Regions from separate parts of the Glycomyces rhizosphaerae genome, predicted to be linked through region 2. Evidence: predicted binding sites of a transcription regulator. Region 2 holds the regulator's gene; the other holds the start of a gene.
What was found. The regulator HrcA, encoded in region 2, represses chaperone genes, less so after heat shock. The targets are predictions, from matches to a motif close to CTTAGCACTCNCNNNNNGNGAGTGCTAAG.

Region 1 (7,478 bases), on a different contig from region 2:
GGTGCGGTCGTCCTCGACTACCTCGGGCCGCGCGTGAACTTCTGGCTGCCGAGGGTCGGCGGCACGCCGATGTCGACGTGGCCGCTCAGCGAGGACCACCTGGCCGAACGCAACCGGCTCGTGTTCATTGTGGCCCTGGGCGAATCGATCGTGATCCTCGGCGCGACGCTCACCGGCATGGAGCTCACCGCGGGCGCGGTCGCCGCCGCGGTGCTCGGCTTCGCGACCATCGTCGTGCTCTGGCGGCTCTACTTCGACGCCCGCCTCGGGAACGCCGAGCACGAGCGCGTCGCCGTCGAGGCCGCCACCGAGGTCTCGCGCAGCGCCTACGCGTACGCGCACGCCCTCATGGTCGCCGGAGCGGTCGTCATCGCCGTCGGCGTCGACCTCGTCCTCGCCCGCCCCTGGGACACCGCCGACGCCGCCACGATCGCGACGGTCCTCGGCGGCCCCGCGATCTACCTGGTCGGCAACCTCGTGTTCAACCGCGCCATCAGCGGCCGGATCGCCGTCTCGCGCATCGTCGCCCTCGGCTGCCTGGTCGTGCTCGCACTCATCGCGTTCGCGCTGCCCGTCCTGGTCCTCGCGGCCCTCGCGCTCGCGGTGCTCCTGCTGCTGTCGCTCGCGGCCTCCGGATGGTTCACGTTGCCGTCCATGAACGTCGACAAGTGATCAGCGGCCGGCGTTGAACCGCATCGCCGGTTCGTTGGAGACCGTGAACCCGAACTCCTTGTAGAGGCCCTCGCCCTGCTCCGAGGCCAGGAGTTCGAGGACGTGCACGTTCTGGTCCCCAAACCAGTCGAGGAGCGCCTTCGTGCAGGCCCGGCTGTACCCGCGCTTGCGCCACTGCGGATCGGTGACCACGTTGAAGATCCAGCCGTAGCGGCCCGTCGGGTTGTGCGGCCCGGGCAGCCGCTCGCTGATGGTCCCGACCGCGCACGCCGCCAGGCCGCCCGAGCCGTCAGGGGCGTCCACGACCGTGACGCCGATGGTGGGCTTGTCCTCGCCCATCCGGCGCCGCAGGATCTCCGCGGCCGAGGCCTTCCAGCTCTCGTCGGCCATGTCGAACCAGGGCGAGATCATGACCTCGCGGAGGCGGACGAGCTCTTCGATGTCGCCGAGGTCGGCGTGCCGTGCAATCGTCATGCCGGGAGTTTACGGTCGCGGACCCGGCGCCGCCCAGGGCATTTCGCGGGTTCCCTCGGCGCGCAGAACATGCCATGATGAGGTCTATGTCCCACCGCCCCAAGGATCTCAGTCCCGAACAGCTCCGGTTCAAACCGCAGGGGCCCGTGCGCTGGCTGTCGCCGCGCACGCTCCTCGACACGAGCATGCGGTTCGGGCTCGCCCGCGTCTTCGGCGGGTACGTCGACAAGCGCGAGATCATCGGCGGCCGTCCACAAGGGGTGTTCCATCACTCCGGCGGCGAGGAGCTGTGGCTCGACTACGTGGCCGACGTGGGCGACGGCTTCAACGCCACGTATTCGATCGCGTACCTCATGGCCCAGGACCACATCGAGCTCGGCGGCGAGAAGCTGCCGCGCGGATCGGTGCTCGTCATGGGCGGGGACGAGGTGTACCCGGCGGGGGACTGGCTCGAGTACGAGCAGCGCATGAAGGGCCCGTACGAGGCCGCGAACCCCGGGCATCCGGTGGCGCTGTACGCGATCCCGGGCAACCACGACTGGTTCGACGGGCTCACCGCGTTCGCCCGGCAGTTCACCGAGGGCCGCAAGGTCGGCGGGTACCAGACGGCGCAGAAGCGCTCCTATTTCGCGTTGGAGCTGCCGCACCGCTGGTGGCTGTTCGCGGTGGACGCCCAGTTCGACACGCATCTGGACCAGAAGCAGATCGAGTACTTCCACCGCGCGGCCGAGAAGATGCGCGAGGGCGACCAGGTGATCCTGTGCGTGCCGCAGCCGTCGTGGCTGTGGACGGAGGACGACCCGCGCTCGTTCGACCGGATCGACCACTTCATCCGGGACGTGATCGCAGCGAAGGGCGCCCGCGTCCCGCTGGTGATCACCGGCGACCGGCACCATTACGCGCACTACCAGGAGGTCGACGGCTCACGCCACCTGGTCACGGCCGGGGGCGGCGGCGCGTACCTCTCGCCCACGCACACCCTGCCGGAGCAGTTGACGGCGCCGCGCCGGTCGATCTCGGAACCCGATGCGCGCGAACGGCGCTACCGGCTCACCGACACGTATCCGTCGAAGCCGAAGTCCCTGGGATACAGCTTCGGGATCCTCGGGCGGCTGCCGTGGTTCAACAAGGGCTTCGTGGCGGTCATGGCGGTCGTCGCGCTCATCGGAACGGTGTCCATTCTGGAGGGCACAGGTCCGTTCGTGGCCGCCGCGGCCGTGCTCCTCGCCGCGGGCGTGGCCTTCGCGCACCCGGGCCAGGGGAGCCGCTCCACCCGCCATTACGTGCTCGGCGGGCTGCACGGCGCGGCGCAGGTGGCCCTCTCATGGGCCGGGGCGCAGGTCATCAAGTCCCTCGACGACGTGAGCCTCTGGACCTACCTGGCGTACCTGCCCGTCGCCGGGCTCGTCGGCACCTGGCTCGTGGGCCTCTACCTGGTCCTGGCGAACCGCTTGGGCGTCAACGCGAACGAGCTGTTCGCAGGCCTCACGGTGATCGACCAGAAGTGCTTCCTGCGCATCAAGGTCGCCGCAGACGGCGTCACCGTGTACCCCATCGGCCTCGACCGCGCGGGCCGCCGCTGGGTCGCCGACCCCGCTGGGGCGCCGACCGATTCGTGGATCAAGCCGGTCGATCCGCTCAAGCCCCGCCTGATCGAGCCGGGCTTCGCGGCCCTGCATCCGGGGCCGAGCAGCGAGTCGCTGCCGCGCCAGAATCCCATGCGCCGCTTGGTGGCCCAAGCCGGCGACTGGTTCAACCAGCGCGACTGAGCCGCGGTCACCCGCCGCGGTTGAACTCCGGCTCGGGCGGCGTCTCCAGCGTCGCGTCCGGGCCGTGCCCGCCGCGGCCCATGAGTCGGTGCAGCGCGGGGCTGAAGACGGCGAGCACGACGGCGGTGAGGATCGCGATCCCGGCGAGGATGTAGAAGAACGCGGCCTCGCCGACCTTCGGCACCAGGAACGCGAACGCCTGCCCGCCAAGGGGTGTGCCCACGGCCGGGCCGAGGAACCACACGCCCATCATCTGGCCCTTGAGGGTCGGCGGCGCCAGTTGCGTCGTGACGCTCAAGCCCACGGGCGAGACGCACAGCTCGCCGAACGTCAGCAGCAGGTACACCCAGGCCATCCACGCGAGTCCGACGAGCACGCCGTCGTCGGCGCGGGTCTGGAGCCAGCCGAGGAACACGTACGCGAAGCCGACGAGGAACACGCCGATCGCGAACTTGTACGCCGTCCCGAACCGCGTGCCGGCCTTGAGCCACAGCACGCCGAAGATCGGCGAGAAGACCAGGATGAAGATCGAGTTGAAGTTCTGCACCCCGCCGGCGGGCAGGTGGAAGCCCAACGAGTCGAGGTCCACCGAGTTGCCGGCGAACGCGGTGAGCACCGAGCCCATCTGGAGGTACAGCATCCAGAACACGACCGAGGCGATGAACAGGCCCACATACGCGCGCAGGCCGGCCTTCTCGGCGGGCGAGATGTCCTTGGCCTCACCGAAGATGTAGATGAAGTACCAGACGGCGGCGGCGATCGACAGGCCCGTGACGGCGGTGGGCACCGTCGCGAGCGTGAGCGTCCCGGTCCAGGCCCAGATCACGATGATGACCGCGGCGACGACGAGCGAGACGGTGAGGATCCTGCCGACCTTCCGCTTCTCGTCCTCGCTCAAAGGCCGGGCGGGCCCGATCCCGGCGTGCGTCAGGCGCGGCCAGCCGCGCACGTACCAGAGCAGGCCCAGGGCCATACCGACTGCGGCGGCGCCGAAGCCGAGGTGCCAGTGGTCGTCCCCGGCGAGGTAGGGGGTGATGAGGATGCCGAGGAACGCGCCGAGGTTGATGCCCATGTAGAACACGGAGAACCCGGCGTCGCGGCGGGCGTCGGTGTCGTCGTCGTAGAGCTTGCCGACCATCACCGAGATGTTCGGTTTCAAAAGGCCCGACCCGGCGACGACGAGGAACAGCCCGAAGAACACGGTGGCGGGGCTCTCGACGGGGATGGCCATGGAGATGTGGCCGCACATGATGACGATGCCGCCGATGAGGACGCCGCGCCGCGGTCCGAGGATGCGGTCGGCGAGCCAGCCGCCGGGCAGCGCCGTGAGGTACACGAGACCGGAGTAGAGCGAGGCGATCGGGACGGCCACGGTGTCTTCGAGCCCGAGTCCGTTCTGCGCCAAGGAAGCGGTGAGGAACGTGAGCAGGATCCCCTGGAGGCCGTAGAAGCTGAACCGCTCCCACATCTCGGTGCCGAACAGGACGGCGAGGCCGCGGGGATGCCCGAAGAAGGTCTTCTCGCGGAGGACGGGACCCGTTTCGCGGTGGGACATCGGCGCTCCCAAAGTGCTCGTTCGTGCGGCGCGACGTGCGCCGACACCTGCGTACGGTAGTGGCTCGGGAGCACCGGGGCGGGGGAATGCGCGAACGTGTCATCCCCGAACGGATGCGTTGCAGCCGTTTGTCTGATATGCGCATGCGATTGGATTACGATCCGGCTTATGAGCAATGATCCCTATTGGAGCACCGGGCCGTCGGGCGAGCCCTCCGGCCGCTTCTCCGGCGGCGACCCCCTCGTGACCGACACCTTCGAGGGCTGGTGGCACGCCTCGATGGACGTCGTCCAACGCTCTTGGCGCACCGTCGGACTGGTCCTGCTCATCGGTGTGGTCCTGCCCCGCTGGATCCTCGGCGCCTTCAACAACAATGTGCGCGCCCCCGAGAAGGACGTCGTCGTCACCGACTGGGGCGCGTTCGTCCGCGAGTACTCGCCGGGCATCGCGGTCGGGATCATCGGCGCCATCCTGGCTCTGGCCGCGCTGTACGTGGCCGGCTCGGCCGTGCTCGGCGCCGTGCGCACCGCCGCCGCCGAGGCCGCGGGCGGATTCCTCGCCCTCGGCGAGGCCTTCTCCTTCGGCTTCAAACGAGGCCGGAAGTTCTTCCTGTGGCTGCTGCTCGCCTGGCTCACGATCTCGGCCGGCCTGGTGCTGTGCGTCCTGCCGGGCCTGTGGGCGATCTTCGCGCTCAGCCTCATGGCCCCCGCCGCGGTCTTCGAGGCCCGCCGCAGCCCCTACGCCCGCTCGATCCAGCTGACGCACTCAGCGTTCTGGCCCGCGTTGGGCCGCATCATCATCGTGGTGCTGGTCGCCATCGCCGCGAACCTCGTCATCTCGCTCTGCGGCCTGCTCCTGGCCGGGGTCTGGCACGCGGTCTTCGCGCCGTGGCTGGCCGCGGTCTTCACCGTCCTCACCGAGGCGATCATGGCGCTGCTGCTGCTCGTGCCGATGATCTGGATCCTCGCCGCGTCCCTTTGCACCTACGCCTGGCTGCGCGGCCGCACCGAAGCGGTCTCCGCCACTTCGCTGTCGGCCGAGGCCGCCGGCGTGGCCATCCCGACCGCCGAACCCGGCGAGCCCGGCCACCCGGGCCGCCCCGACCGGCCCGACATGCCCGACCAGGGAAGCTCGACCACGTGAAGCACTGAGGCACGCATCGGACGCCCGGGCCGCGAGGCTCGGGCGTCCGCGCTTTTCACCACGTGTTTCACGCCCCGGATTGGCACTCTCAAGGCGAGAGTGCTATACCTGATTCTGGCACTCGCAGCTGGCGAGTGCTAAGAACGCGATGAGGTGGTCGGGTCCTTTACAAGGGCCCACCGTCGCGGGGATGCCGCCTCACCGTCGACCACGAACGTTATCCGAAAGGAAGCCATCGACCATGGCGAAGATGATCGCATTCGACGAGGAGGCTCGCCGCGGGCTCGAGCGAGGCATGAACACCCTCGCCGAAGCCGTCAAGGTGACCCTCGGCCCGAAGGGCCGCAACGTGGTGCTCGACAAGAAGTGGGGCGCCCCGACGATCACCAACGACGGCGTGTCCGTCGCCAAGGAGATCGAGCTCGAAGACCCGTACGAGCGCATCGGCGCCGAACTGGTCAAGGAAGTCGCCAAGAAGACCGACGACGTCGCCGGTGACGGCACCACCACCGCGACCGTGCTCGCGCAGGCCCTGGTGAAGGAAGGCCTCCGCGCCGTCGCCGCCGGTGCCAACCCGATCGCCATCAAGAAGGGCATCGAGAAGGCCGTCGCGGCCGTCGTCGAGCACCTGCAGGCCACCTCCACCGAGGTGGAGACCGAGGAGCAGATCGCCAGCACCGCTTCGATCTCCGCGGGCGACGTCACCGTCGGCGCCATCATCGCCGAGGCGATGGAGAAGGTCGGCAAGGAAGGCGTCATCACCGTCGAGGAGTCGAACACCTTCGGCCTCGACCTCGAGCTCACCGAGGGCATGCGCTTCGACAAGGGCTACCTGTCCGGTTACTTCGTGACCGACCAGGACCGCATGGAGGCCGTGCTCGAGGACCCGTACATCCTCGTCGCCAACCAGAAGATCTCCGCGGTCAAGGACCTGCTCCCGACCCTGGAGAAGGTCACCCAGACCGGCAAGCCGCTCCTGATCATCGCCGAGGACGTGGACGGCGAAGCCCTCCCGACCCTCGTCGTGAACAAGATCCGCGGCATCTTCAAGTCGGCCGCCGTCAAGGCCCCCGGCTTCGGCGACCGCCGCAAGGCCATGCTCGGCGACATCGCCATCCTCACCGGCGGCCAGGTCATCTCCGAGGAGATCGGCCTCAAGCTCGAGAACACCGACCTGTCCCTGCTGGGCCAGGCCCGCAAGGTCGTCATCACCAAGGACGACACCATCATCGTCGACGGTGGCGGCGAGGAAGAGGCGATCCAGGGCCGGATCAACCAGATCCGCGCCGAGATCGAGAACTCCGACTCCGACTACGACCGCGAGAAGCTGCAGGAGCGCCTGGCGCGCCTCGCCGGCGGCGTGGCCGTCATCAAGGTCGGCGCGGCCACCGAGGTCGAGCTCAAGGAGCGCAAGCACCGCGTCGAAGACGCCGTGCGCAACGCCAAGGCCGCCGTCGAAGAGGGCATCCTCGCCGGTGGCGGGACCGCGCTGGCCCAGGCCGGCGCGATCGCCTTCGACAAGATCGAGGCCGAGGGCGACGAGGCGACCGGTGTCGAGATCGTGCGCCGTTCGCTCGGTGCGCCGCTGCGCGCCATCGCCGAGAACGCCGGCCTCGAAGGCGGCGTCGTGGTGGAGAAGGTCCGCGACCTGCCCACCGGCCACGGCCTGAACGCCGCGACCGGCGAGTACGTGGACATGCTCGCCGCGGGCATTCCCGACCCGACCAAGGTCACCCGCTCGGCGCTGCAGAACGCCGCGTCGATCGCCGCACTGTTCCTGACCACCGAGGCCGTCGTCGCCGACGCCCCGGAGAAGGAAGGCGCCGGCGGCGGCGCCCCCGACATGGGCGGCATGGGCGGCATGA
Region 2 (7,478 bases):
GCCCCGCTCCCCTATCCCCTACGCGTGTCCGTACTGGGCTACTCGTGCAACTTCCCCGCTACGCGTGTCCGTTGAACGCGTCCCGCATGCGGCTAAAAAAACCGCTGCCGCCCTTGACCTCTTTGATCTCCTCGTCGCGGAGGCTGGCGAGCTTCTTCAGGAGTTCTTCCTGCTCGGCGTCGATCTTGGTGGGGGTGCGGACGTCGAGTTCGACGAAGAGGTCGCCTCGGGCGCCGGCGCCGCGGAGCCTAGGGACGCCGTGTCCTCGGACCTTCTTGACCGTGCCGGGCTGCGTGCCGGAGGCGACTTCGACTTCGACCTGGTCGTCAAGGGTGTGGATGTTGAGCTTGGTGCCAAGGGCGGCTTGGGTCATGGGGACGCGGACGCGGCAGCGCAGGTCGGAGCCCTCGCGGGTGAAGACCTCGTGGGGCTTCTCGTGGACTTCGACGTAGAGGTCGCCGGCCGGGCCGCCGCCGGGGCCGACTTCGCCTTCGCCGGAGAGGCGGATGCGCATGCCGTCCTCGACGCCCGCGGGGACCTTGACGGTGATGCGCCGGCGCGAGCGCACGCGGCCTTCGCCGCCGCATTTGCGGCACGGGTCGGTGATGATGGTGCCGTAGCCGGAGCAGGCCGAGCAGGGGCGCGCGGTGCGGACCTGGCCCAGAATCGTACGTTGTACGACTTGGACTTCGCCGGAGCCGCCACAGGTGGTGCAGGTCTGGGGTTCGGCGTCGCCTTCGGTACAGGAACCGTCGCAGGAGTCGCACAGGACCGCGGTGTCGACGGTCAGCGTCGACTCGGTGCCGAACGCGACCTCTTCGAGGTCGAGGTCGAGGCGCAGCAGCGCGTCGTTTCCGGGGCGGGTGCGCGAGCGCGGGCCGCGGCGGCCGAAGCCGCCCATGGAGCCGCCGAAGAAGGCGTCCATGATGTCTTCGAAGCCCATGAAGGGGGCGCCGCTGCCGCCCGCGGAGGTGCGGGAGAACGGGTCGCCGCCGGCGTCGACGATCGCGCGCTTCTGCGGGTCCATGAGGACCTCGAAGGCGGCGTTGATCTCCTGGAGGCGCTCTTGCGCGTCGGGTTCGTCGCTGACGTCGGGGTGGTACTTGCGCGCCAGCTTCCGGTACGCCTTCTTGAGTTCGTCGTCGGTGGCGTTCCGGTCGACGCCGAGAATGCCGTAGTAGTCCTTAGCCACGTGCGCTCTGTCCTGTCAGCGGTTCTGTTCCAAAATTTCGGACACGTACCGGGCGACGGCGCGGACGGCCGCGATCGTGCCCGGGTAGTCCATGCGGGTGGGGCCGAGGACGCCCATGTGGCCGACCACCGATCCCGGTCCGTATCCGGCGGTGACCACGGTGGTCTCGCGGAAGTCGTCGAGGTTGTTCTCGTCGCCGATGCGCACCGTCAGGAGCGCGTTGGAGTCGGCGCGGCCCAGCAGCTGCATGAGCACGACCTCCTCCTCGAGGGCTTCGAGGATGGGCCGCAGGGACCCGGCGAAGAAGTTCCCGGGGCGGGTGAGGTTCGCCGCCCCGGCGACGGCGACGCGTTCCTCGGTGCGCGCGACGACGGTCTCCAGGAGCACGCGGGTGAGTGCCGCGGCGGTGGTTTGGAGTTCGGGGCGGACCAGGTCGGCGAGGCTCGCGATGACGCGCGGGGCGTCGGCCAGCGGCTTGCCCTGGAGCTGCTCGTTGACGAGGCGGCGCAGGTCGAGGACGTCGTCCTCGCTGAGTTCGGCGGGCATCTCGACGTAGCGCTGCTCGACGCGGCCGGTGTCGGTGATCATGACGATCATGAGCCGGGTCGGGGTGAGCGAGACGAGTTCGAGGTGGCGCACGGAGGAGCGGTTGAGGCTCGGGTACTGGACGACCGCCACCTGGTGGGTGAGCTGGGCGAGCAGGCGCACGGTGCGGGTGACGACGTCGTCGAGGTCGATGGCCTCGGAGAGGAAGCGGTGCACGGCGCGGCGTTCGGCGGCCGAGAGCGGCTTGATCTTGCCGAGGCGGTCGACGAAGAGGCGGTAGCCCTTCGGCGTGGGGATGCGCCCGGCGGAGGTGTGCGGCTGCTGGATGTAACCGGCGTCTTCGAGGTAGGCCATGTCATTGCGGACGGTGGCGGCGGAGACGCCGAGGGCGTGGCGCTGGGCGACGGCCTTGGAGCCCACGGGTTCCTGGGTCGCCACGTAGTCCTCGACGATGGCGCGCAGCACTTCGAGTTTGCGATCGTCCATCGCCGCCACGTCCCCTCAGTCTCGAAACCGCTCGGTGAAGCCGTCGACCGAACACGGGTTCAGTCGGCCGGACTCAAGTTTGGCACTCCCGGTCCGGGAGTGCCAGTCTACGTGTGCCGTCAGGCAGCCGGGAGGACGAGCGCGCCATCGTCTCCGACCGTGGCCGCGGCGTCCCCGAAGTCCTCGGCGAGTTCGTTGAGGTCCTCGAAGGCGCCGTTGTCCTCGTCGAGCTGGGGGTAGCCGTCGCCGTCCATGCGGGTGGCGGTCATCTTCCCGGCGACGACGGTGCCGTCCTCGCGGATGGTGACGGAGAGCACCGCGGAACGACCGAGCGGGCCGTCGGTGGAGAACAGGTTCTGGCCGCCCCCGAAGTTCCCGAGCGAGTAGCAGATGAGCTTGCCGTTGTAGACCTCCATGCCGCGCAACACGTGGGGGCCGTGGCCGACGACGAGGTCCGCGCCGTTGTCGATGCAAGTGTGGGCGAAGCCGCGCGTGTCGCCGCGGTCCTCGCCGAGGTAGTTCTCGACCCCTTCGGGCACGTGCCGGTGGTCGGTGCCTTCAGCGCCGAGGTGGGCGGTGGCGATGACGATGTCGGCCTGCTCCTTCGCGGAGGCGACGAGCGCGGCGACCGCGTCGAGGTCGCGGTTGTCGGTGTAGAACGTGTACGGCGCGAAGCCGACGAGACCGACGGTGAGGCCGCTCTCGGTCTCGACCAGGCACACCTCGTCCTTGATGCCGCAGACCTCCATGCCTGCTTCGCGGATGGCCTCCTGGGTATCGGCGGCGCCGTCGGGTCCGGCGTCCCAGCCGTGGTTGTTGGCCTGGTTGAGGACGTGGAAGCCGGCGTCGGCGAAGACCTGCGCGTATTCGCCGGGGAGGCGGAAGTAAGTGCACTCGCCGCCGCCGCACTTGTCGAAATCGTGGGTCGCGAGGGCGCCTTCGAGGTTGGCGATGACCACGTCGCCGGTGAGGGCGGACTTGACGCCCTCGAAGAAGCTCGCGCCGTCGTCGGAGGCCATCTGGTCCGGATACGAGCCGGGCATCGTGTCGCCCACGTGCGTGATGGTGATCTCGCGCGGCTCGGGCGAGGGGGACTCGGAGGCGGGCTCCTCGGCGGCCTGGCCGCCTTCGTCCTCGGCCGGGGGCGGCTCTTCCTCACTGCAGGCGGCGACGGCCGCGAGTCCCGCGGCGGAGGCAACGAGCAGGCCTCGACGGCCGAGAGTAGGCGTGATGGTGCGCATGGGTGGTGGGCTCCGGGTGGATCGGTATGGGGGTCCGTGTGGGGGCGCCACCTGGGATGGTGCCGCGGCCTCTGGGAAGGCGCGCGAGTCGGCCCGCTGGGATGCACGGTTCGCGAATGAGGTTCGCAGGTACGAATCTAACGGTGACCGGCCAGAACGCCGTCAGGAGGTGAGGTCTCTCACGACCGCGTCCGCGAGGAGGCGACCCCGCAGCGTGAGCTTGAGGCGGCCGTCCTCGATGACGGCGAGTCCGTCGGCGGCCGCCTGTTCCGCAGCAGCCTGGCCGTTCGCACGCAGCAACGATAGCGGCAGCCCGCTCGCGAGACGAGTCCGCAGCAGGATGCGCTCGAGGTAGCGGTCGTCATCCGTGAGGACCTCGTGCCCGGCCGCGGGCAGGCCCTCCGCGAGCGCGGCGCCGTAGGTCGAGGGGTGCTTGTGGTTCCACCAGCGCACGTCCGGCAGGTGCGAATGCGCGCCAGGCCCGGCGCCCCACCAGTGACCGCCCTCCCAGTACAGGAGGTTGTGACGGCATTGCGCCGCTTCACTTCTGGCCCAGTTGGAGACCTCGTACCACGCGAATCCGGCCGCCGAGAGCACGGCTTCGGCGGCGAGGTAGCGGTCGGCCGCCACATCGTCGGAGGGCTGCGGCACCTGACCGGAGCGGATCCGGCGGGCCAGCGCGGTCCCGTCCTCGACGATGAGCGCGTACGCCGAGACGTGGTCGACACCGGCGTCGACGGCGGCGTTGAGACTCGCCTCGAAGTCGGCGGCGGTCTCGCCCGGCGTGCCGTAGATGAGGTCGAGGCTCACGTGCGCGAACCCGGCCTTGTGGGCGTACTCGACGGCGTTGAGCGCCTTCTGCGGCGAGTGCTCGCGGTCGAGGATCTTGAGCACGTGGGAGGCCGTGGACTGCATGCCGACGGAGAGGCGGGTGAAGCCGCCGTCGTGGAGCTCGGCGAGGTAGTCGGCGTCGACGGACTCGGGGTTGGCCTCGGTCGTGGCCTCGTAGCCGTCGGCGAGGCCGAACGCGTCGTCGATCTCGCCGAGGATCGAGGAGAGGTCGGCCGCGGACAGGAGGGTGGGGGTGCCGCCGCCGAAGAACACGGTGTCGACCTTGGGGCGCTTGCTGAACCGAGCGGCAGCGTCGCGGATCTCGGCGCGCGCGATCGAGGCGTACGTGTCCCGCGAGACCCCGGCCCCGAGCTCAGAGGCCGTGTAGGTGTTGAAGTCGCAGTAGCCGCAGCGGGAGACGCAGAAGGGCACGTGCACGTAGAACCCGAACCCGGCCTCGCCGACCGCGGGGTCGGCGGCGGCCGCGTCGACTGACGCGGCGGGTGAATTCGGGTCGGCTACTGGCGAGACGGTGGACACGCCCACTACGGTACTGGCGTGGAACGCAATGACGCACCGATCGCCTACCGAGCCCAAGAGGCAGTGGCGACCATTACCCTCAACGACCCCGAGCGGCGCAACGCCCTCTCGACCCGGCTCATCGCCGAACTCCGTGCAGCCCTCGCGAAAGCGGTCGCCGACCCCGAGACCCGGGTGATCGTGATCGACCACGCCGGGCCGGTGTTCTCGGCCGGCGCCGACCTCAAGGAGTCCGCGGCCGCGAGCGGCCTCGCCGACCTCCCGGCCGCGCATCTCGCCGAGGCGCTGGCGGACATCGCCGAGGCGCCCAAGCCCGTGGTGGTCGTGGCGCGCGGGGCCGCGCGCGGCGGCGGCCTGGGGTTGATCGCGGCGGCTGACGTGGCGATCTGCTCGGATGAGGCCGAGATGGCGTTCAGCGAGGTGCGCTTGGGCGTGGTCCCTGCGGTGATCGGGCCGGTCGTGGCCCGCAGGATCGGCCCGGCCCGGATGCGGCAGCTGTTCCTCACCGGTTTCAAGTTCACGGGCGAGGACGCCGAGGAGTGGGGTCTGGTGGACTTCGCGCCGTATGAGCTGGACGACGCGGTCGAGGAGACCGTCGCCGAGCTGATCGAGGGCGGCCCGTCGGCGCAGACCGGGATCAAGGTGCTCACGGCCACACCGGATCTGCGCGGCGAGTTGCGCAGGGCGGCTGCCGTGACGGCTGAGTACTTTTTCTCCGAAGAGGGCCGGGAAGGCATCCGTTCGTTCATTGAGAAGCGTCCCCCTTCTTGGGTAGGCTGATCTGCCGCCGACCGACCTGATCGGAGTCACAGTTGCGCGCACTCCCGGCTTTGACCTCGCTGTTGCTTCTCGCGAGCCTCGCGGCTTGCACCGATGACGCTCGGGAAGCGCTGCGTCCCAGCAAGACCGGCTGCTATGTGGGCGGTGCCGGGGAGGTGCACCTGAGTGCCGAGCAGGCCTCGAACGCGGCCACGATCGCGGCGGTGGGGATCCGCGACGGCCTGGACGAGCGCGCCGTCGCGGTGGCGATCACCACGGCGATGCAGGAGTCCGAGCTGGTGAACGTCGACTACGGGCATGACGACTCGCTGGGGCTGTTCCAGCAGCGCCCGAGCATGGGCTGGGGCTCGGAGGAGGAGCTCATGGACCCGGTGTACTCCTCGTTCAAGTTCTACGAGAAGTTGCAGCGCACCGACGGCTGGGAGGACATGCGGCTCGCGGAGGCGGCCCAGGCCGTCCAGGTGAGCGCCTACCCGGAGCTGTACGAGCAGTGGGAGACCGACGCCGAGGTGATCGCGGACGCGTTCGCCGGCGGTGAGGAGACCGGGCTGGCGTGCATCTCGGGGAACGCCGCCGAGGTCGCGACCGAGGCGGCGGCCCTCGCGGAGGCGTACGAGTACCAGTGGGGCACTGAGGTCGCCGATGTGGACGATTCGCGGGTCGTGATCGAGGCCGGCGGCGCGGCCGAGGGCTGGAACGGGGCGGCGTGGGCGGTCGCGCGGGCGTTCGACCATCGGATCGCGTCGGTGTCGTACAACGGGATGGTATGGACCCCAGGGGAAGAGGCCTGGTCCGAGCCGGGGGCTGACGCCGAGGGCGAGGCGCAGATCGTGGAGGTCGCGGATTCCACGGCCGTGATTATTACGTTCTCCGTGCCCGAATAGTCCTGTTCGGACATACTTTGTTCGGCACCGGTTCACCGGAGCGACCCTTAACGGTTCCGGGCAATCCACGCTCGCTTGTTGGGCTGTACGGGTCACAAACCCGCGCAACTCCCCCCGAAGCGAGGTCCATATGCGCCTGTCGCGCCGAATCCTGCTCGCCTCCTCCGCCGCCGGTGCCGCCATTGCGGTCCCGGCTTCCGGTTGGGCACAATCGAACACGACCCCCATCGACAAGGACCCCTTCACACTCGGCGTCGCCTCGGGCGACCCGGAGCCCGACGGCGTGGTCCTGTGGACGCGCCTGGCGGTGGACCCGCTCGCCGAAGACGGCATGGGCGGCATGCCGAACGCCGCGTTCGACGTGAAGTGGGAGGTCGCCACCGACGAGCGCTTCCGCAACCGCGTCGCCCGCGGCGAGGTCCAGACCGCCGCCGAGATCGGCTACAGCGTCCACATCGAGGTCGACGGCCTGCGCGCCGGCCGCGAGTACTACTACCGGTTCAAGACCGGCACGTGGACCTCCCCGGTGGGCCGCACCGTGACCGCCCCGAACCCGCGGTCCACGCCCGAAGAGCTGCGGATGGCCTTCGCGTCCTGCTCGCAGTTCGAGCACGGGTACTTCACCGCGTACCGTCACATGGCCGAGTCGAACCCCGACCTGATCCTGCATCTGGGCGACTACCAGTACGAGTACAAGGCGAAGGTCTACAACTCCCCCGACGGGAACGTGCGCGACCACGAAGGGCCGGAGACGGTCTCGCTCGCGACGTACCGCCAGCGCCACGCCCAGTACAAGTCCGACCCGGACCTGCAGCTCGCGCACGCGGTCGCGCCGTGGCTCGTGGTCTGGGACGACCACGAGACCGAGAACAACTGGGCCGACGAGATCCCCGAGTCCGGTTCGGACACCCCGGACCCCGCCGACTTCCTGGTCCGGCGGGCCGCGGCGTTCCAGGCGTACTGGGAGAACATGCCGCT

Region 1: groL (chaperonin GroEL) is a predicted target of HrcA. The motif match lies at 5,692-5,720, and genes of this name have one in related genera.

The regions. Positions count from the first base shown of each region.
Region 1 covers NZ_JBHRWO010000010.1:713,918-721,395, forward strand. The annotation lists gene ACFO8M_RS13090 (low temperature requirement protein A) at 1-672, shown strand, start outside; gene ACFO8M_RS13095 (GNAT family N-acetyltransferase) at 673-1,146, opposite strand; gene ACFO8M_RS13100 (metallophosphoesterase) at 1,233-2,915, shown strand; gene ACFO8M_RS13105 (peptide MFS transporter) at 2,923-4,470, opposite strand; gene ACFO8M_RS13110 (hypothetical protein) at 4,639-5,613, shown strand; gene groL (chaperonin GroEL) at 5,855-7,478, shown strand, end outside.
Region 2 covers NZ_JBHRWO010000004.1:14,518-21,995, reverse strand. The annotation lists gene dnaJ (molecular chaperone DnaJ) at 59-1,192, opposite strand; gene hrcA (heat-inducible transcriptional repressor HrcA) at 1,208-2,224, opposite strand; gene ACFO8M_RS00815 (CapA family protein) at 2,344-3,465, opposite strand; gene hemW (radical SAM family heme chaperone HemW) at 3,628-4,842, opposite strand; gene ACFO8M_RS00805 (enoyl-CoA hydratase/isomerase family protein) at 4,855-5,616, shown strand; gene ACFO8M_RS00800 (hypothetical protein) at 5,649-6,500, shown strand; gene ACFO8M_RS00795 (alkaline phosphatase D family protein) at 6,631-7,478, shown strand, end outside.